4 regions of the Chelatococcus sp. KU-N122 genome follow, and region 1 is predicted to be linked to each of the others. Evidence: predicted binding sites of a transcription regulator. Region 1 holds the regulator's gene; each other region holds the start of a gene.
The links. The regulator LexA, encoded in region 1, represses DNA repair genes until DNA is damaged. The targets are predictions, from matches to a motif close to TGTTCNNNNTGTGTTCNG.
Positions count from the first base shown of each region.

Region 2: parE (DNA topoisomerase IV subunit B) is a predicted target of LexA. The motif match lies at 2,165-2,182, and genes of this name have one in related genera.
Region 3: ACZ5PO_RS02385 (YifB family Mg chelatase-like AAA ATPase) is a predicted target of LexA. The motif match lies at 3,001-3,018, and genes of this name have one in related genera.
Region 4: ACZ5PO_RS22630 (2'-5' RNA ligase family protein) is a predicted target of LexA. The motif match lies at 2,325-2,342, and genes of this name have one in related genera.

Region 1 is NZ_AP043981.1:5,688,818-5,693,598, reverse strand. It holds gene moaC (cyclic pyranopterin monophosphate synthase MoaC) at 1-473, shown strand, start outside; gene ACZ5PO_RS25625 (molybdopterin molybdotransferase MoeA) at 470-1,696, shown strand; gene lexA (transcriptional repressor LexA) at 1,963-2,658, shown strand; gene ACZ5PO_RS25615 (ComEC/Rec2 family competence protein) at 2,668-4,122, opposite strand; partial or broken gene ACZ5PO_RS25610 (DUF4131 domain-containing protein) at 4,302-4,781, opposite strand, start outside.
Region 2 is NZ_AP043981.1:6,366,461-6,371,241, forward strand. It holds gene glnA (type I glutamate--ammonia ligase) at 1-981, shown strand, start outside; gene ACZ5PO_RS28945 (DUF2306 domain-containing protein) at 1,050-1,448, opposite strand; gene ACZ5PO_RS28950 (MgtC/SapB family protein) at 1,558-2,031, shown strand; gene parE (DNA topoisomerase IV subunit B) at 2,193-4,247, shown strand; gene ACZ5PO_RS28960 (hypothetical protein) at 4,327-4,593, shown strand.
Region 3 is NZ_AP043981.1:522,029-526,809, forward strand. It holds gene ACZ5PO_RS02375 (SDR family NAD(P)-dependent oxidoreductase) at 1-198, shown strand, start outside; gene ACZ5PO_RS02380 (hypothetical protein) at 391-720, shown strand; gene ACZ5PO_RS02385 (YifB family Mg chelatase-like AAA ATPase) at 1,406-2,941, opposite strand; gene ACZ5PO_RS02390 (SIS domain-containing protein) at 3,186-4,196, opposite strand; gene ACZ5PO_RS02395 (hydantoinase B/oxoprolinase family protein) at 4,193-4,781, opposite strand, start outside.
Region 4 is NZ_AP043981.1:5,014,352-5,019,132, reverse strand. It holds gene ftsH (ATP-dependent zinc metalloprotease FtsH) at 1-1,654, shown strand, start outside; gene ACZ5PO_RS22630 (2'-5' RNA ligase family protein) at 1,685-2,269, opposite strand; gene ACZ5PO_RS22625 (peptide deformylase) at 2,436-2,936, shown strand; gene ACZ5PO_RS22620 (NYN domain-containing protein) at 3,510-4,286, opposite strand; gene ACZ5PO_RS22615 (PPC domain-containing DNA-binding protein) at 4,559-4,781, shown strand, end outside.

The DNA.
Region 1 (4,781 bases):
ACCTCGACGACAGCGGCGCCGCCCGCATGGTCGACGTGGGCGACAAGGCGGCGACGGCTCGCGTGGCGTTGGCCGAAGGGCGGATCGTCACGCGCCCGGAGACGGTTGCCCTCATCCGCAGCGGCGACGCCAAGAAGGGTGACGTCCTCGGCACGGCGCGGCTCGCGGGCATCATGGCTGCAAAACGCACGCACGAGCTGATTCCCCTCTGCCACCCCCTGCTCATCACCAAGGTCGCCGTCGACCTGTCGCTGGACGACGCCCTGCCCGGCGTCACCGTGCGGGCCGAGGTAAAGGTCAACGGCCCGACCGGGGTCGAGATGGAGGCCTTGACCGCGGTGTCGGTCGCCTGCCTCACCGTCTATGACATGGTCAAGGCTGTCGATCGCGACATGCGCATCGAGGGGATCCGGCTGCTGCGCAAGGAGGGTGGGCGCTCCGGCACATGGCACGCCCAGGACGTCGTCCCATGAAGCCCATGCTGTCCGTCGACGAAGCGCTGCGACGCATCCTCGCCTCGGCGGCGACGCCGACGGAGGCCGAGGATGTGGCAATCGCCGCCGCCCATGGCCGCACGCTGGCGTGCGATCTCGCCGCCCGCCGCACCCAGCCGCCTTTCGATGGTTCCGCCATGGATGGCTATGCGGTCCGCGCCGCCGACTGCCCGGCGCCCGGCGCCACGCTGCGCCTGATCGGCACCAGTGCCGCCGGCCATCGCTTTCCGGGCACCGTCGGGCCGGGCGAGACCGTCCGCATCTTCACCGGCGCCCCCGTCCCGGCCGGTGCCGACACGATCATCATCCAGGAGAACGCCGAGGACGCGTCGGCCGGTCAAGCCGTCCGCTTCGCCACGGCGGCCGAGCCCGGCCGCCACATCCGCCCCGCCGGGCTCGACTTCAAGGCCGGCGACGTCCTGCTCGAGGCCGGCGACCGGCTCGATTTCCGGCGGCTCGGCCTCGCGGCGGCGATGGGCCATCCGACCCTGCCGGTGCGCCGCAAGCCGCGCGTCGCCCTCCTGGCCACGGGCGACGAGTTGGTGCGCCCCGGCCAAGCCGCCGGCGAAGACCAGATCGTCAGCTCCAACAGCTACGCCGTGGCCGCGCTGACGGAGGCGGCCGGCGCGGAGCCGCTCGACCTGGGTATCGCCCGCGACGACAGGGCCGCCCTCGTCGCGGCCGTGGAACGGGCCGGCGCCGCGGCGGCCGACGTGCTGGTCACCCTGGGCGGCGCCTCCGTCGGCGACCACGATCTGGTAAAGGACGCTCTGGCGGACGCCCGCATGGAGCTGGACTTCTGGCGCATCGCCATGCGCCCCGGCAAGCCGCTGATGCACGGCCGGCTCGGCTCCATGATCGTGCTGGCGCTGCCCGGCAACCCGGTTTCGGCCATCGTCTGCGGGACGCTGTTCCTCGTCCCCCTGCTGCGGGCCCTGCAAGGTGATCCGCGCGCCGGCGGCGACAGAAGCATCGCTGTCCGGCTCGGCAGCGACGTCGGCGCCAACGACGCCAGGCAGGACTACCTGCGAGCGCGGGTGACACCGGGCGAAGATTTGCCGGTCGCCACGCCGGCGAGCCTGCAGGACAGCTCGCTGCTCAGGGTGCTGGCCGACGCCGAGGCGCTGATCGTGCGGCCGCCCGGCGCGGCCGCGGCGCGGGCCGGCGAGATCGCGCGCGCCATTCCGCTGATAGGATGTTGAGCTGAAAGCCGGCGGCGCGCTGCCCAGCTAGTTGTTGCAGAACACAGCGAGAACGGCTACATATTGTTCATGCTTTGTTTCGACAAGCGAGTCGAGCCGGCATGAGCATGATGCGGAAACGACCGGGCGGCTTGCGCCGATGCTCGCTCTCGGTGCGAGATAATGTCGTGCTCTAACCTTTTGGAATGGATCGCGGGAGCATTGTGGGCGCCGTGATCTGCGGCCTGCCGATCGGGCGGCCACGAGCGCGACGGGACGGACCGACCATGTTGACCAGCAAGCAGCATGAGCTTCTGCGCTTCATCAATGAGCGTCTCCGCGAAACGGGCGTGCCGCCATCCTTCGACGAGATGAAGGAGGCCTTGGACCTCAAGTCCAAGTCCGGCATCCATCGCCTGATCATGGCGCTCGAGGAGCGCGGCTTCATTCGCCGGCTGCCCAATCGGGCGCGGGCGGTCGAGATCATCAAGCTGCCGGAAACCGCGGGCCCGCAGCCGAGCCGCCGCTTCAGCCCGAGCGTCGTCGAGGGCGGGCTCGGACGCGTCAAGCCGGCCTCGGCCGACGGCGAGGACGATCGCAAGGTCATCTCCGTCCCGGTGATGGGGCGGATTGCGGCGGGCGTGCCGATCAGCGCGATCCAGAATCGCAGTCACACGCTCCAGCTTCCGGTGGAACTGCTGTCGTCCGGAGAGCACTACGCGCTTGAGGTGCGCGGAGATTCGATGGTCGACGCGGGCATCCTCGAGGGTGACACCGTCGTCATCCGTCGTCAGGACACGGCGAACACGGGCGACATCGTGGTGGCGCTGATCGACGACGAGGAAGCGACGCTGAAGCGGCTGCGCCGACGGGGCTCCTCCATTGCGCTGGAGGCCGCCAATCCGGCCTACGAAACCCGCGTGCTCGGACCCGACCGGGTCAAGATCCAGGGCAAGCTGATCAGTCTGGTGCGCCGGTACTGAGCTCGCCGCTCACGGCTCGTCGGCAGCAGCCGTGTCGTCCGGCCCCGGAGCGGCGTCCGGTGCGGCGGGTGCAGGCTCGGGTTTGGGCCTCGGCGCCGGCGCATTGATCCAGGGACGCGATCGGTCCTCGCCGCGTGCGGGGGTGGTTTGCAACACCCCGTCCCCGGCCTTGACTGCGACCGCGCCGGCGCGCGCCAGGCGCGGGCCGTCAAGCACCAGCGCGGCACCGCACGTTGACGGCGCCGCACGCCTGGAGATCACCACGTCGGCCCGCGCGCAGTCCTCCTCGAAGGCGCGCCGGTCGACGATGAAGGCGACGGCGCCGCCGTCAGCCAGGCGGCCGACGCAGCCGAAGCTGTCGCAGCGGGCGCCGGCGCGCAGGGTCGGGTCGGAGGGATGCCTGCGGTCGCCATCGGCCCGCAGCCATTGCTCCACCACGAAGCCGGAGGGCTTGCCGAGGATCAGGAGCCGGCCATCCTCGCCGCGCACGGCCGCCCCGTCCGCCCGGCGATCCACCAGGATGTCCGGCCGTTGCGGATGAGCGGCCAGCAGCAGGCCGACGACGACTGGCGCCAACGCGCCCCAGCGCAGCGCCGTGCTCCATAGCGTGAACCATAGGATGGCGACGACGAAGGCACCGAGGGCCCAGGCCGACATCGCCGGCATGCCGACCGTCGACTGCTCGATCGTCGCGATCAGGCGCGAAGCCCACAGGATCGGCTCGGTAGCGAGCCCCATGACCCACCAGATCGGCCAATCGAGACCGAACGGATAGGCGACCATGCCGGCGACGGCCGAGGGCATGACCACCAGCGAAATGAACGGCAGCGTCAGCACGTTGCCGAGAATGCCGAGCGGATTGAGCTTCTGAAAATGGTAGGCGCTGAAGGAGCCGGTCGCGAACTCGGCCACCGCCGTCGTCACGACGGCGGCGAGCAGCGCCCGCCCCAATCGGCCGAGCACGCCGAGGGGCGCGTCCTGCGCCCGGGCCAGGCCGGTCAAGCTGCCGGTGCGCTCGGCCACGGCGATCAGGCCGGCGACCGCGGCAAACGACATCTGAAAGCTCGGCCCGAGCAGGCTTTCGGGCTCCATGGCCAGGACGATCAGCGCGGCAATGGCCAGGTTGCGCATGGCCAGCGCCGGACGCTCCACCAGAATCGCCCCGAGCATGACCAGCGTCATCACCAGGGAGCGCTCGGTGGCCACGTCGGAACCGGTGAAAATGCAGTAGGCGGCGGCGCCGACCATGGCGATCGCCGCCGCGATCTTCTTGATCGGCCAGGCCAGGGCCAGTCCCGGCAGGAGGGCGAGCAGCGCCCGGCTCGACCAGAAGAAGACGCTGGCCGTGAGCACCATGTGCAGGCCGGAAATCGAGACGATATGGTAGATGCCGGCGGCGCGCAGGATGTCGTTGGTGTCCTCGGTGATCTGACCGCGCTTGCCGGTGACCAGGGCGGCCGCCACGGCGCCCGCCTGCCCCCGAATGCCGCCGCGATCCGCGCGGTGACGACGGAGCGGGCAGCGTCGATAGCGGCGGCCCACCGCACCGACCGCGGCGCTTCGGCCGCGGCCGGGGTCAGCTCAATGGCGCCGCTGACCGAGCCGACCGCGCCGAGCCGCTTGAAGTAGGCGTCGCGTGCGAAATCGTAGCCGCCCGGCCGCGCTTGCTCCGGCGGCGGCAGCAGCCGCGCGGACGCCCGGACATGGTCGCCCGGCTTGATCGTCGTGCGTGACTTGACCGTCACGCGCACCAGCGCCGGCAGCGCCTCCGGCGTGACGTCGGCAAAGGAGGTCGGGACGATCACCAGGCGCGAGCCCGCGCCATGATCGTCGACCGCGGTGACGAAGCCGGTGAGCTTGCCTGCCATCATGCGCGGCAAGACCGGCGCGGCGACCAGCATCGTACGGATGCAGGCCGCGCCGAAGCCGGCGAAGGCGAAGGCGATGCCGATCAAGGCGAGCCGACCGAGCGGACGGCGATGCAGCGCCACGGCACCGGCCGCGGCAATGCTCGTACCGAGCAGCGGCGCCCAGAGCGCCGGCTCGCCGTCTGCTGCGAAGTAGAGCAGGATGCCGATGCCGAAGGCCACGGGCAGCCATACGAACGGCCTGCGGCGCTCTTG
Region 2 (4,781 bases), 680 kb from region 1:
GCCGATCCCTACAACACCGGCTTCAAGCTGGACGCGTCCGAATTGCCGAGCAACGGCGACACGGACTACGAGGGCGGCAACCTCGGCCATCGCATCGGCACCAAGGGCGGCTATTTCCCGGTGCCGCCGCTCGACAGCGCCCAGGACATGCGCGGCGAGATGCTCGCGGCCATGGCATCCATGGGCGTCAAGGTGGAAAAGCACCACCACGAGGTGGCGTCCGCCCAGCACGAACTGGGCATGAAGTTCGACACGCTCACCCACATGGGCGACGGCATGCAGATCTATAAGTACTGCATCCATCAGGTCGCCCACAGCTACGGCAAGTCGGCGACATTCATGCCGAAGCCGGTGTTCGGCGACAACGGCTCGGGCATGCACGTGCACATGTCGATCTGGAAGGGCGGCAAGCCGCTGTTCGCCGGCAACAAATATGCCGACCTGAGCCAGGAGTGCCTGTGGTACATCGGCGGCATCATCAAGCACGCCAAGGCGCTGAACGCCTTCACCAACCCGTCCACGAACTCCTACAAGCGGCTCGTGCCGGGCTATGAAGCTCCGGTGTTGCTCGCCTATTCGGCTCGCAACCGTTCGGCCTCCTGCCGCATTCCGTGGACCGCCAACCCCAAGGCCAAGCGCGTCGAGATCCGCTTCCCGGACCCCACCGCCAACCCCTACCTCGCCTATTCGGCAATGCTGATGGCCGGCCTCGACGGCATTCTCAACAAGATCGATCCGGGCCAGGCGATGGACAAGGATCTCTACGATCTGCCGCCGCGGGAGCTGAAGAAGATCCCCACCGTGTGCGGCTCGCTGCGCGAGGCTCTCGACAGCCTGAGGAAGGACAACAGTTTTCTCAAGGCCGGCGGCGTCTTCACCGACGATTTCATCGAGAGCTACATCGAGCTGAAGATGACCGAAGTGATGCGTTTCGAGATGACGCCCCACCCGGTCGAGTTCGAGATGTACTACTCGGTCTGATCCACCGAAATTGCCGGCAAGTCTGCAGGGCCGGGCGCGTCAGCGCCCGGCCTTGTCGTTTGAAGGCGTCAGCCGCCGAACAGGACCTTGCTCATGATGCGGCCGGGCACCAGCGTGAAGAGCCCGGCAACGACGAGGCCGCCCACGTAGAGCCCGACCATCGTCGAGCGATGCCCCCGCACGTTGTGGCGATGCGCGTACAGCAGGCCGAGCGGCAGCATCACCAGCGTCAGCACCGACAGCAGGTGAATGGGGCTCCATGGGCCCAGCAGCCGGATCTCGTGGATGAACAGCGAGCTGACGGCGACCGCCAGCATCGTTGCAGCCCAGGCCCAGCCGATGGCGCGATGGCCGGCGGTGCCCTTCGGCAGCCCGAACTGGACGAGGCCGAGAACCAGGGCCGCCATGGCCGCTACGCCATGAATCTGTATGGCCGGGGTCGCCGTCAGCAGCGGTGCGAGCGTCATGCCGGGTGCTCCGCGGGCCATGAGAACGGCGTCGAGCGTACGCTCGTTTCCCTTCGCGCGGGCCGTATGTGCTAAATCGCACATCCGACGCATGTCCGGTGGTGGGGCGATGGCCGAAGTCGAAGACGTCATGCTGCGCCTGCTGGCTGCCACGTTCGTCGGCATGGCGATCGGCCTCAACCGCGACCTCAAGGGCAAGCCGACCGGCATGCGGACGTTGTCGCTGGTCTCCCTCGGGGCGGCGGTGGTCTGTGTGTCGGTCGTGCATCTGCCCGGCATCCAGGGCAGCGCCGACGCGTTGAGCCGGGTGGTGCAGGGAATCGTCCAGGGAGTGCTCACCGGTGTCGGCTTCATCGGCGCGGGCGTGGTGCTGCGCCAGCCCGACCGCCTCGTCGTCAAGAACCTCACCACGGCGGCAACGGTCTGGATCTGCGCGGCCTTCGGCATCGCGTGTGGTCTGGCGGCGTGGAGCATCGTGCTGGTGGGCTTGGCAATCACCTTCACACTGCTCATCTTCGGCGGGCCGCTCGAGCGCGCCGTCGAGCGGCGGCTGACGGGGCCCGGCGACGACGCCAGCGGTTGACGGCCGCAGGTGCCGCGGCGCCGGACGCCCGCGGACCGACCTCGTTCGAGCGCGGCCGGCGCTTATCCCCCGCTGCATGTCCGCGCGGCGGGCCTGTGCATCGCAGCAGGCGCCGCGTCGTGGCATAGTTGGACGGAACGAATCGGGATCAACAGGTATCGATGGCCAGCAGAGACGATCTTTTCGGCGGTGGGGCAGCCGCGCGCAAGCCGCTGCCGAAGGCGGCGCCGCAGCAGCCCCAGGCGAAGCCCTCCCGCGTGCCGCAGACCGCCGGCGAAGGCAACTACACGGCCGCCTCCATCGAAGTGCTGGAGGGGCTCGAGCCGGTACGGCGTCGGCCTGGCATGTACATCGGCGGCACCGACGAGAAGGCTCTGCACCACCTGTTCGCCGAGGTGATCGACAACGCCATGGACGAGGCGGTGGCCGGCCACGCCACCTTCATCGAGGTCGAACTGGAGGCTGGCGGCTTCGTGCGGGTGACCGACAACGGCCGCGGCATTCCCATCGATCCGCACCCGAAGTTCCCCAAGAAATCCGCGCTCGAGGTGATTCTCACGACGCTGCACGCGGGCGGCAAGTTCGATTCGAAGGTGTACGAGACGTCGGGCGGCTTGCACGGCGTCGGCGTCTCGGTGGTCAACGCCCTCTCCGACCGGCTGGAGGTGGAGATCGTCCGCGGCCAGACCGTCTACCGCCAGGCCTACTCCCGGGGCCTGCCGCTCGGGCCGGTGGAGACCGTGGGGCGAGCGCCGAATCGCCGCGGCACCACGGTGAGGTTTCATCCGGATCCGCAGATTTTTGGCGCGTCGGCGCATCTGAGCCCGCGCCGGCTGTTCAAGATGGCCCGCTCGAAGGCCTATCTGTTCGGTGGCGTCGAGATCCGCTGGCGCTGCGCGCCCGCCCTGCTCGCCGGCATCGACAACGTGCCGGAAGAGGCGAGCTTCCGCTTTCCGGGCGGCCTGAAGGACTATCTGTCCCGCGAGATCGAAGGCACCGTCATGGTCGCCGAGCAGATCTTCGCGGGCAAGATCGAGAAGCCGGGTGGCCACGGATCCCTGGAATGGGCCATTGCCTGGCTCGCCAACGCCGATGGGTTCATCCACTCCTACTGCAACACCATCCCGACGTCCGAGGGCGGCACCCATGAGCAGGGCCTGCGCCTCGCCCTGCTGCGCGGCCTGCGCGACCATGCCGAGCGGATCGGCCAGAGCAAGCGTGCCGCACAGATCGCCGCCGAGGACGTGATGGTGTCGTGCGCCGCGATGCTCTCGGTGTTCATCCGCGAGCCCGAGTTTCAGGGGCAGACAAAGGACAAGCTCGCCAGCGCGGAGGCGACGCGCATCGTCGAGACGGCCCTGCGCGACGCCTTCGACCATTGGCTCGCCGCGGCCCCGCAGCAAGCCTTGCGCCTGCTCGACTGGACGATCGAGCGCGCCGAGGAGCGGCTGCGCCGGCGGGCCGAGAAGGAAGTCGCCCGCAAGACCGCGACGCGGCGCCTGCGCCTGCCCGGCAAGCTGGCCGATTGCACGGCGGCGGGCGCCGCCGGCTCGGAGATCTTCATCGTCGAAGGCGATTCGGCCGGCGGTAGCGCCAAGCAGGCGCGCAACCGGCAGACCCAGGCGGTGCTGCCGCTGCGCGGCAAGATCCTCAACGTCGCCTCCGCCGGCCGCGACAAACTCGCGCAGAATCAGCAGCTCTCCGACCTCATGCAGGCGCTCGGCTGCGGCAGCGGCAATCAGTATCGCGACGAGGACCTTCGCTACGAGAAGGTGGTCATCATGACGGACGCCGACGTCGACGGCGCCCATATCGCCTCCCTGTTGATCACCTTCTTCTATCGACAGATGCCGAAGCTGATCGACAACGGCCACCTGTACCTCGCGGTGCCGCCGCTGTTCCGCGTCACCAGCGGCAACAAGACGCTGTATGCGCGCGACGAGGCCGATCGCGATCGTCTGATCGCCACCGACTTCAAGGGCCGCAAGGTGGAGGTGGGCCGGTTCAAGGGCCTCGGCGAGATGATGGCGGCACAGCTCAAGGAGACCACCATGGACCCGGCGCGGCGGACGTTGCTGCGGGTGCGGGTGATCGACGAGGAGCGCCCGATCACGACCGACGCCATCGAGCGGCTGATGGGCAACAAGCCGGAAGCACGCTTCGCCTTCATCCAGGAGCGCGCCGCCTTCGCGTCCGACGACGAGCTCGACATCTGATCGGCGGCGGCCCGAACAAGTCCTTAACCCTGTTGCGCGCATCATGCCGGTGGGACGGGCGCTCCCTCGGAGCAGGGCGTTGCGGGTATTCGATCGGGCTGATCACAGCGTCGCGGGTGACCTGGCGAAGGCGGCCATGGCGATCACGTTCGTGTCACTCCTGGCCGTGGGCTGGCTGTTCGCCACGCTCTCGCCCGGCGACGCCGAACGCTGGCTCAGGAGCGAGGCTCCGTTCGCCGCCGAGGGGGCCGGGAGTGATCGTGCAGCCCCGGCGGCGGTCGGCGCCTTGGCCCGGCGGGCGGCCGCGCTGGACCTGCATCCGTGCGGGTGGGTACAGGTCAAGTAGCCGTCCGCGCCGAGGTTGTGGCGAGCCAAGGCTAGACCGCCGCTTTCCCTGCATCCTGGCCTGCTGAACCACGTCATTGACAACTCGCGGTTTTTCCCCATATTCCGGCGCGGCGCTGCGCCCTGTTGGGCTCCCCGAGCGGTGGCCCATTTCGTGCTGGTCACCTTGACTGCCCGCAGACGTACCTC
Region 3 (4,781 bases), 3.7 Mb from region 1:
GGGGCGATCGAGACCGACTTCGGCGGCGGCGCGGTGCGCGACAATCCGGAGGTCAACAAGATCTTCGCCGAGATGACGGCGCTCGGCCGCGTCGGCCTGCCGGACGACATCGGCCCGATGATCGCCAGCCTGCTCGCCGAGGACAACCGGTGGGTCAACGCCCAGCGCATCGAGGTGTCCGGCGGCCAGGGCATCTGAGCCAGGCCCTGCGGCGCCGCCGGGGCGGCTCGACCTCGAAAGGGGAGCTCCCCGGTCGCTCAAGCCAGCACCACGAGACACGTGGAGAATGCGCGGGCCAAACCTTTTGTCTGGCCCGGTCCGTTCGGGTATGTTCTCGGGCCAAGAGGACATGGCATCAGAACCATGTTTGAGCACTGAGGGGGTATTCCGATGCCGAACATCCGATGGGGCCTTGCTGTTCTTCTCCTCGTTCTTTCGTCCGCACCGGGAAGCGCCGCGGGGATCGATGCGCTGCAAGGGAAGTTTGCCTTTAACTGGCACTCGAACCCGGGTGGCCAGAAATGCGTCAAAGTTGGCGGGAAGCTGCTCGACGACTTCAAGTCGAGCAAGTATCGCTGCGACTTGAATCCCAAATCAAATACGTCGAGCGGCGCCACCGTTCGCACCTGCGCCGCGGTCAAGGGAGGCAAGGAGTATTTGATATTCGACACGCAACGCGCATGTAATGAAGAGCGCGAGACGCAGGCGTCGAATGAATGAGCGGGACCCGCTGCTCTAAAGGTGCGGTAGCCCAGCGCCTCTGCAATATGCGCTCTATCGACGAGGCGTCGCCCGCCCTTCTCTTACTGCCCCCCTAGGGCGGCGGAGACGGCAAGGCCCGATAGCCGAAGAATTGACGACAGTCATTCAGACTCAGGCCACGCCGGTGCGCCTCGGCTACGAATTCCGGCGTGATCAGCGATTGCTTCCAAGCTACCCCTTCAGCGGTGATGGCTTCTCGGCAGATATCCCGATCCGAGTACGATGCGAGAATTTCCTGTGGCGAAACTTCCGTTTTAGGCGTCCTTCCGGATAGAATATCGCCTATGATAGGAATTATAGTCAAAATTACAATAATAAATATAAAAATATTCCAAATTTTCATCGAATTTCTTTCGCGGTGGATACGAAATCTGCCGTGTTGCTCTGAGGGTTTGACACGACGGCGGCCAGATAGCCGGGCCATCCATCGTCTTGAAGAACCAAACCGCTGCCATGGCGCAAGCTGCTCGAATCTCTATGCAGCACGACGAGTCGATCGGCTAGAGCGCTTTGCGATTGGGTGGACACACCCAATCGCAAGAAAGCGCTCCAGATTCAAAAGACTATGAGCATTTCTCCGCCATTGGATGGGTCCATCCAATGGCGGAGAAATGCTCTAGCTCTCGAAGCCGGCCGCATCGTCTCACGCCGCCGCGGCCACGCGGTCGACCGCGGTACGGTAGCCCAGGGCCTCGGCGATGTGGATGCGGCGCACCGCGTCGGCCTCGTCGAGATCGGCCAAGGTACGGGCCACCTTCAGCACCCGGTGGAAGCCACGGGCGGAAAGGCGCATGGCCTCGGCCGCATCGCGCAGCAGGGCGAGGCCGGCGGCGTCGGGCCGCGCCACCTCCTCCAGCACCGGCGCCGGACAGGTGGCGTTGATGGTGCCGGCCAGGCCGAGCGCCGCGTAGCGGGCGGACTGGCGCTGGCGCGCCGCGGCGACGCGCGCGGCCACCTCCGCCGACCCTTCCGCAGGCGCCGGCAGGATCAGGTCGGCCGCGGTCACGGCGGCGACCTCGATGATCAGGTCGATGCGGTCGAGCAGCGGGCCGGACAGCCGCGCCTGGTAGCTTGCCATGCAGCGCTCGTTGGGCGCCCGCTTGCAGGCGAAGCCCGGCTCGGTGCCGCGGCCGCAGCGGCACGGGTTCATGGCGGCGACGAGCTGGAAGCGGGCGGGATAGACGACCCGGTGGTTGGCCCGCGAGATCATCACCTCGCCGGCCTCCAGCGGCTGGCGCAGGCCGTCCAGCGCCTGCGGCGCGAATTCCGGCAGTTCGTCCAGGAACAGCACGCCGTTGTGGGCGAGCGAGACCTCCCCCGGCTTGACGTGCAGGCCGCCGCCGACGAGCGCCGCCATGGAGGCGGAATGATGCGGCGCCCGGAACGGCCGCCGGTCGGTCAGCGCCCCCTCCTCCAGCAGGCCCGCCACCGAATGCACCATGGAGATGTCGAGCAGCTCGCGCGGCGTCAGCGGCGGCAGGATCGACGGCAGCCGCTGCGCCAGCATCGACTTGCCGGCGCCGGGCGGCCCGTTCATCAGCAGGTTGTGGCCGCCAGCGGCGGCGATCTCGAGCACGCGCTTGGCGCTCTCCTGGCCCTTGATGTCCCTGAGGTCGGGCAGCGGCGCGGCAGCCTGGGCGATCGCCGGCTGTGGCCGCGCCAGCACCTGCGTGCCCTTGAAGTGGTTGGCGAGCTGGATCAACGAGCGCGGCGCCACGATGTCGAGCTCACCCCCGGCCCAGGCGGCCTCCGCGCCGCAGGCCGCCGGGCAGATGAGGCCGTGGCCGCGCCCCGCCGCGGCGATGGCCGCCGGCAGCACGCCGGCGACGGGCGAGATGGAGCCGTCGAGGGCGAGCTCTCCCAGCACGGTGAAGCCGCCGAGCGCGTCCGCGGGAATGGCGCCGATCGCCGCCATGACGCCGAGCGCGATGGGCAGGTCGTAGTGCGAGCCTTCTTTCGGCAAGTCGGCCGGCGCCAGGTTCACGGTGATGCGCTTGCCGGGCAGCGCCAGCCCCGAGGCGATCAGCGCCGCCCGCACCCGCTCGCGCGATTCGGCGATCGCCTTGTCGGCAAGCCCGACGACGGTGAAGGCCACCGCGCCGCTGACGATCTGCACCTGCACGTCGACGGCACGCGCCTCGATGCCCGCGAACGCCACCGTCGCCACCCGCGTGACCATCCGCCCGCCCCACCCTCGCCGCTGCCGCAACCTATGCTAGCGAAAGCCGGGACAAATGCAAGAACAAGACAGGAACACGACGACAAGCCATGAGACGCGAGCGAGCCGGGCCGTCCGCGTCCGTCCAGCGTCATGGCCGGGCTTGATCCGGCCAGCATCGGCTCGAAAGCCCTCACCGCCGCTCGCGCGTGCCCGGCCGATGAGCTGAAGCAGGCGGCCCCCTCTTGCGGCGAAGGCCGCCCGCTCATAACCGGATGCCCGTCATCACCGTGCGCCATGGCTCGCGGTGGCCGTGCATGGTGTCAGGATCAGTGCCCCGCAAGCGTGCCAGTTCGGCGGTCAGTCGCTGCAGCGGCACGATGCCAGTCACCGGGCGCAGCAGCGGATGCGGTGCGACGAAGGGGAGTTCCGCGTCCGCGCGCTCGCCGACCGCCAGGGTGCGCAGTCCCAGCTCGCCGAGCGCGGTGCGCAGCAGAGCCGTGCGGCCGCCGTCCGGCTGCCCCGGCTCGATCAGCACGGCCGCCATGCCGCGGCGATAGCTCGCCGGCGTGCCGTGCAGGGCGAACTCCGGCGACATCGCCTCGGTCCACTGCCACGCCCCCTCCTTGATTTTCAGGGCCGCCTCCTGAGCGGTCGGCAAGTCGACCCCGAAGCCGACGATCAGCAGGGTCTCGGCCTCGGCCACCGCCGCGGCGGCCGCCGACGGCTGTCCGAGGCCGAGCGTCTGCTGCACGGCGTCGGGCAATGCGTCGAGCCCGGCCGCAAAGGCGCCGTCGATGGAGGCTTCGAACGGCTCGGCCAGGCGCGCCAGGACGGCGAGCGAGCTCAGATACGACACGGTGAAGGTGCCGGCGGTCTCGTCGGCGCAGGTGCGCAGGGTGTGGTCGGCGGGCTGCTCCGGGGCGGTCGCCCCGACGATGGCAACCGTCGCGGCACCCGCGGCGCGGGCGCGGGCGAGGGCCGCGGTGGGAAAGATCTTGGTGCCGCGGTGACTGATCACCACCACCTGGTCATCGGGCCGCAGTGGTGCCCAGGTCCCCACGTCATGGGCATCGAGGGCCTGCGGTCGCACCGTCCCACCACTGAGCGTGGTGATCCAGCCGGCGGCGACGCGGGCCGCATGGAGCGAGGTGCCGATGCCGGTGAAGATGATCGGCCGGCGGTGATCGAGCGCCGGCACCGGCTGGGCCAGGATGGTGCGCAAGGCGGCCGGCGCGGACGCGATCTGCCGGTCGAGATTGAAGCCGTCGCTCATGCCGCGCCTCCCTCGGCAGTGCCCCAGGCCGGCACCGCCCGCCGGTGCAGCATCTCGCGGTATTGCGCCGTCGTCTGGGGCAGCAGCGCCCCGGTGCCCCAGTCGAGAATGACGCCGTACTGGCGCACCAGGTCGAGCATATCGAGCTCGCCGCCGCGGAAGCGGGCGGCCACCCCTTCGGCATCCTCGCTCAGCCACCCGACCCGCGCGGCACGGATGCGCCGCCGCTCGGCCGCCGTCGCCTCCGCGTCGATCTCGAACAGATCGAGCTCGCGATCGATCTCGGTCACGACGACGCCGTAGTCGCGCCTGGCGCGGGCAACGCTGACATAGTCGTCGATCACGTCCTCCAGCACCGCCGCCGGGTCCCGATCCAGGGGATCGCCGAGGCCGCCGCCGCCGGCCGAAGGCCGCGTGAAGCGGTCGCCCTCCCCCACCGGAACGTTGGAGAAGATGGCGCCCATGTAGCGCGGCTCCCCGCCCGCCCGGGTCAGCCAAACGCCGTGGGGAATCGACGGCAGGCCGCCCTGGATGCCCCAGGTGATGGAGCGGGCACGGTCGCAGCAATAGGACATGACGGTGCCG
Region 4 (4,781 bases), 670 kb from region 1:
GGACCGCTTCATCCAGGGCCGCTTCAAGGAGCCGGTCGACGGCAAGTCGGCGTTCATCACCACGCGGGTCGAGCCGGATCTGGCGCGGCAGCTCCAGGAGCGCGGCGTGGTCGTGACGGGGCAGATCGAAAGCACCCTGCTGCGGGACCTGCTCTCCTGGATCGTCCCGGTCGCGCTGTTCGCCGGCATCTGGATCTTCGTGCTCCGCCGCATGGGCGGCTCGTTCGGCGGCGGGCTGATGCAGATCGGCAAGTCCAAGGCGAAGGTCTACGTGGAGGCCGACACGGGCGTGACCTTCGCCGATGTCGCCGGCGTCGACGAGGCGAAGGACGAGCTCAAGGAGATCGTCGATTTCCTGAAGGATCCCGTGGGCTACGGCCGGCTCGGCGGGCGCATGCCCAAGGGCGTTCTGCTGGTCGGCCCGCCCGGCACCGGCAAGACGCTGCTCGCCAAGGCGGTCGCCGGCGAGGCGCGTGTGCCGTTCTTCTCGATCTCGGGCTCGGAGTTCGTCGAAATGTTCGTCGGCGTCGGCGCAGCGCGGGTGCGCGACCTCTTCGAGCAGGCCCGCGCCAGGGCTCCCGCCATCATCTTCATCGACGAGCTCGATGCCCTCGGCCGCGCCCGCGGCATCGGCCCCATGGCCGGCGGCCACGACGAGAAGGAGCAGACGCTGAACCAGCTGCTCGTCGAGCTCGATGGCTTCGATTCCTCCGCCGGGCTGGTGCTGCTGGCGGCGACCAACCGGCCGGAGATCCTCGATCCGGCCCTGCTGCGGGCCGGGCGCTTCGACCGTCAGGTGCTGGTCGACCGGCCGGACAAGCTCGGCCGCGTGCAGATCCTCGAGGTGCACCTGAAGAAGGCGAAACTGGCGCGCGACGTGTCAGCCGAGCAGATCGCCGCCCTGACACCGGGCTTCACCGGCGCGGATCTCGCCAACCTGGTCAACGAGGCGACGCTGCTCGCCACGCGCCGCAAGGCCGACGCGGTGACGATGGAGGACTTCAATAACGCCGTCGAGCGGATCGTCGCCGGCCTGGAGAAGCGCAACCGCCTGCTCAACCCCAAGGAGCGCGAGATCGTCGCCTACCATGAGATGGGCCATGCGCTGGTCGCCATGGCGCTGCCCGGTGTCGATCCCGTCCACAAGGTCTCGATCATCCCGCGCGGAGTCGGCGCGCTCGGCTACACCATCCAGCGCCCCATCGAGGACCGCTTCCTGATGACGCGGGAGGAGCTGGAGAACAAGATGGCGGTGCTGCTCGGCGGGCGGGCCGCGGAATGGATCGTGTTCCGCCACCTCTCCACCGGCGCGGCCGACGATCTCGTCAAGGTGACCGACATCGCCCGGGCGATCGTGACCCGCTACGGCATGACCGAGAAGCTCGGACACGTGGCGCTGGAGAAGGACCGCCGCTCCTTCATCGCCGGGGACCAGCCCTACTACGGGCCGCAGGAGCGCACCTATTCCGACGAAACCGCCGCCACCGTGGACGAGGAGGTGCGCCGCATCGTGGAGGAAGCCTTTACACGCGCCGTGGCGTTGCTGACGTCGCGCCGCGACGCTCTGGAGCGCTCGGCGCGACAATTGCTGGAGACCGAGACGCTCGACGAAAAGGAGATCCGTGCCCTCGCGGGCGCGCCGGCAGCCGCCTGACCTGGACGGCCGCTCCGGCGCCGGGCGGGCTCACCCGAGTAACGGCCAGCGGCCGAGGACGTCGTGGCGCCCCCGGCCACGGAGGCTATGGAGCAGCACGAACTCGCGCACCTCCCAGCTCACGGGCGACACCCACTGGGGCCGGAGCTCCGCCCTGTCGCGCAGCAGCGTCAGGTGCGGCTCGAACTCCCGCACCGTGCGCGCGGCGAGCCCCACGTCCGCCAGGGCGGCGTGAATCGTGCGATGGAGACGGCGCACGCCGACCACACCCTCGTCGCCGGTCAGGACCAGCGGCCGCGGCGAGCCCTTCCAGCTGATCAGCCGGTCCAACTTCACGACGAAGCGTGAGGCCGTCACACGACCGGCCGCCTCCCGCGCCCTGGCGATGATCTGCTCGTCCGGACGGCGAAAGGCGCCGAGCCCGTTCAGCGAGATATGCAGCAGCGCCGGCGGCGTGGGCGTGCCCGTCAGCCGCAGATGCGACCGATAGCGCTCGATGCGCCGCGAAAGGTCATGCGCGATGAGCGGGGGCGCGATCAAGGCGAAGAAGAGAGCATGGAGCCAACCGCCATGGGCGCCACAGCCGGCTGTATCCGAGGTCCACGCCGCCATCATTCCCGCCTTTCCTCAAGCTCCCCTCCCCGATTCGGGGCCGGCGCACCGGAAAGTCAAGAACATATCGTGAACACAGCTAAAACTATCGGCCAGGCGCGGGCTGACAAGCGGCATGGTCGTGCATACTGAGACACCGCCCGACGGTTTCGCGACGAAGAGAGGCTCCGTGACGGTCCGACCGATCGTAAGATTTCCCGACCCCCGCCTGCGCCAAGTCGCCGAGCCCGTAGCCGTCTTCGACGAGGCGCTTCGCAGCCTTGCAGCCGATCTCCTGGACACGCTCCGCGCGGCGCCCGGCATCGGCATCACCGCCCCACACATCGGCATTCCCGCCCGGCTCGTGGTGCTCGAGCTGACGACGGGCAACGCGCGAACCTACGTCAATCCACGGATCGCCTGGGGCTCGGACGAGCGGATCCGGCACAAGGAGGGCAGCATCTCGATGCCTGGCGCGACGGACGAGGTCGAGCGGTGCGCGCGGGTGCGCGTGCATTATCAGGACCTGGACGGCACCGCGCAGGTCGAGGAGGCCGACGGCCTGCTCGCCGTGTGCCACCAGCATGAGATCGATCAGCTGGACGGCGTCTTCTGGGTCGATCGGCTGTCGCGCCTCAAGCGCGAGCGCCTGATCAAGCGATACGAGAAGCAGCAGCGGCGGCCGTCCTAGAGCATGACCCCAAGAAGTGGACACCGCTCCTTGGGCAAGATCGCGCTCAAGGCAGAGACTTAGACCGCTTCGCGACGGGGTGGACGCAACCCGGCTTCACGGGCACCTGGAGTCTCCAGGGCGCGGCAAGCGGCGACCTTGACTCGTCCGAGCGTCTGGCGGACCATTTCGGGGCTGCTCCTGTGGAAGCCGCGAGTCGGCCTCAGGCTTTGCAGGACATGGCTCCTGATCATGTGGTCGGCGCAGCCAGCAGTGGATGCGGACGCACCGTCCGCCGGCTCACTGATGGTGAGGAGAAGTCCCCCAAGCACAACTCCATGACCTTGCCGAGGAGCAAGGTCGCGGCGCAGGTCACGGCCAGCCGCAGTTGTTAGCCGCCATTTGTGCCGTCCGACAATCGAACCGAGTTGCGAGGCTGACACGCTGACCCCAGCGCCGTCACGTCTCGATACAGCTGGCGCATACCAGAACGCTTCGCAAGACGAAGCTCAGGGCCCCGCGATGCAGTCATGCGGCGGGGCCCACGCGCGTTCGGCTCGACATCGCCGATAGGAACGGGCTCCGGCAAGACCTTCAGGTCGATTTGCGCATGCGTTTGCGGAGCGCGCCCGGCGCCGCCTTCGGAGACGGTTGCGCCGGCCGCGGCCTGATCCGCATGGCCCGGCCCTCCTGATCGACATCGAACGCTTCGGTGCTTCGCACCAGATCGCTCAGCTTGCGATGGCCATAGGTGCGAGGATCGAAATCGGAGGCGATGTTGGCGAGCCGCTGCCCGACCGCGCGCAGGCTCACCCAACCATCCTCGGTCTCCATCTCGGCGATGGCCCTGTTCAATATGGCAGCGGCCGCGCTCGACGGCTGCAGCGGCTTGAGCGCCGTCGCTTCGTCGCTGGCCGATCCCTGGCTCTCCGGCAGCAGGTTCTCGGTGTAGATGAACCTGCGGCAGGCCTGCCGGAAGCTCTCCGGGGTCTTGCGCTCGCCGAATCCGTAGACATCGGCCCCCTGTTCGCGGAGACGGGACGCGAGGCGCGTGAAATCGCTGTCGGACGACACCAGGCAGAAGCCGTCGAACCGGCCGCTGTGCATGAGGTCCATGGCATCGATCACGAGCGCGATGTCGGATGCGTTCTTGCCGGTGGTGTAGGCGAACTGCTGGTGCGCATCGATGGCATATCGCTGCAGGATGTCCGCCCACGACTTGAGGCGCTGGCCCGAGAAATCGCCATAAATGCGCCGGACGCTCGCCTCGCCGAATTTGGCCACCTCCTCGAACAGGCCCGCGGCGATGCGCGGCGACGTGTTGTCGGCATCGATGAGGATGGCAAATCTGGGGGGACGGTCGTCGGCCATGGTCTGCACCTCCATTGTCGTCGGCGCGGCGCTCGCCTCCCGAAGGCAGGCATCGCCGGCGCGCGACCGGGACCGGCCGCCGCCTTGCCTTAGCACGAACCAGCTCCTGTCCGGCTGAATGCGGCCGCGCTGTGGAGGGCCGCCGACGACCTGCCGGGTCTGCTATGATGCGGCACGAGGCGATCGCCTCGTGCCCAATCGCCGGCGCCCCGCCCCGGCATCGTGCGGGGTGGACGACGGCGTCGCGCCGACGACCGTCCGAGGACGCGCCCATGACCGCAACCACCGACATCGTTCGCGTCGTAGCGACCCCGACCGGCTTCCTCCTGGTGTTACGGCAAGGAGACGACGCCTTCGCCGTGCTGGAGCAGCTCGCCGTCGACAAGGCCGTTCCGGCGGCCAGCTTCGTGGGCTTCGGCTTTGCGGGAGAGGTGACCTTCGGCTTCTTCGACTTCGATAGCCGGCAGTATCTGCCCCGGACCTTCCACGACGTGG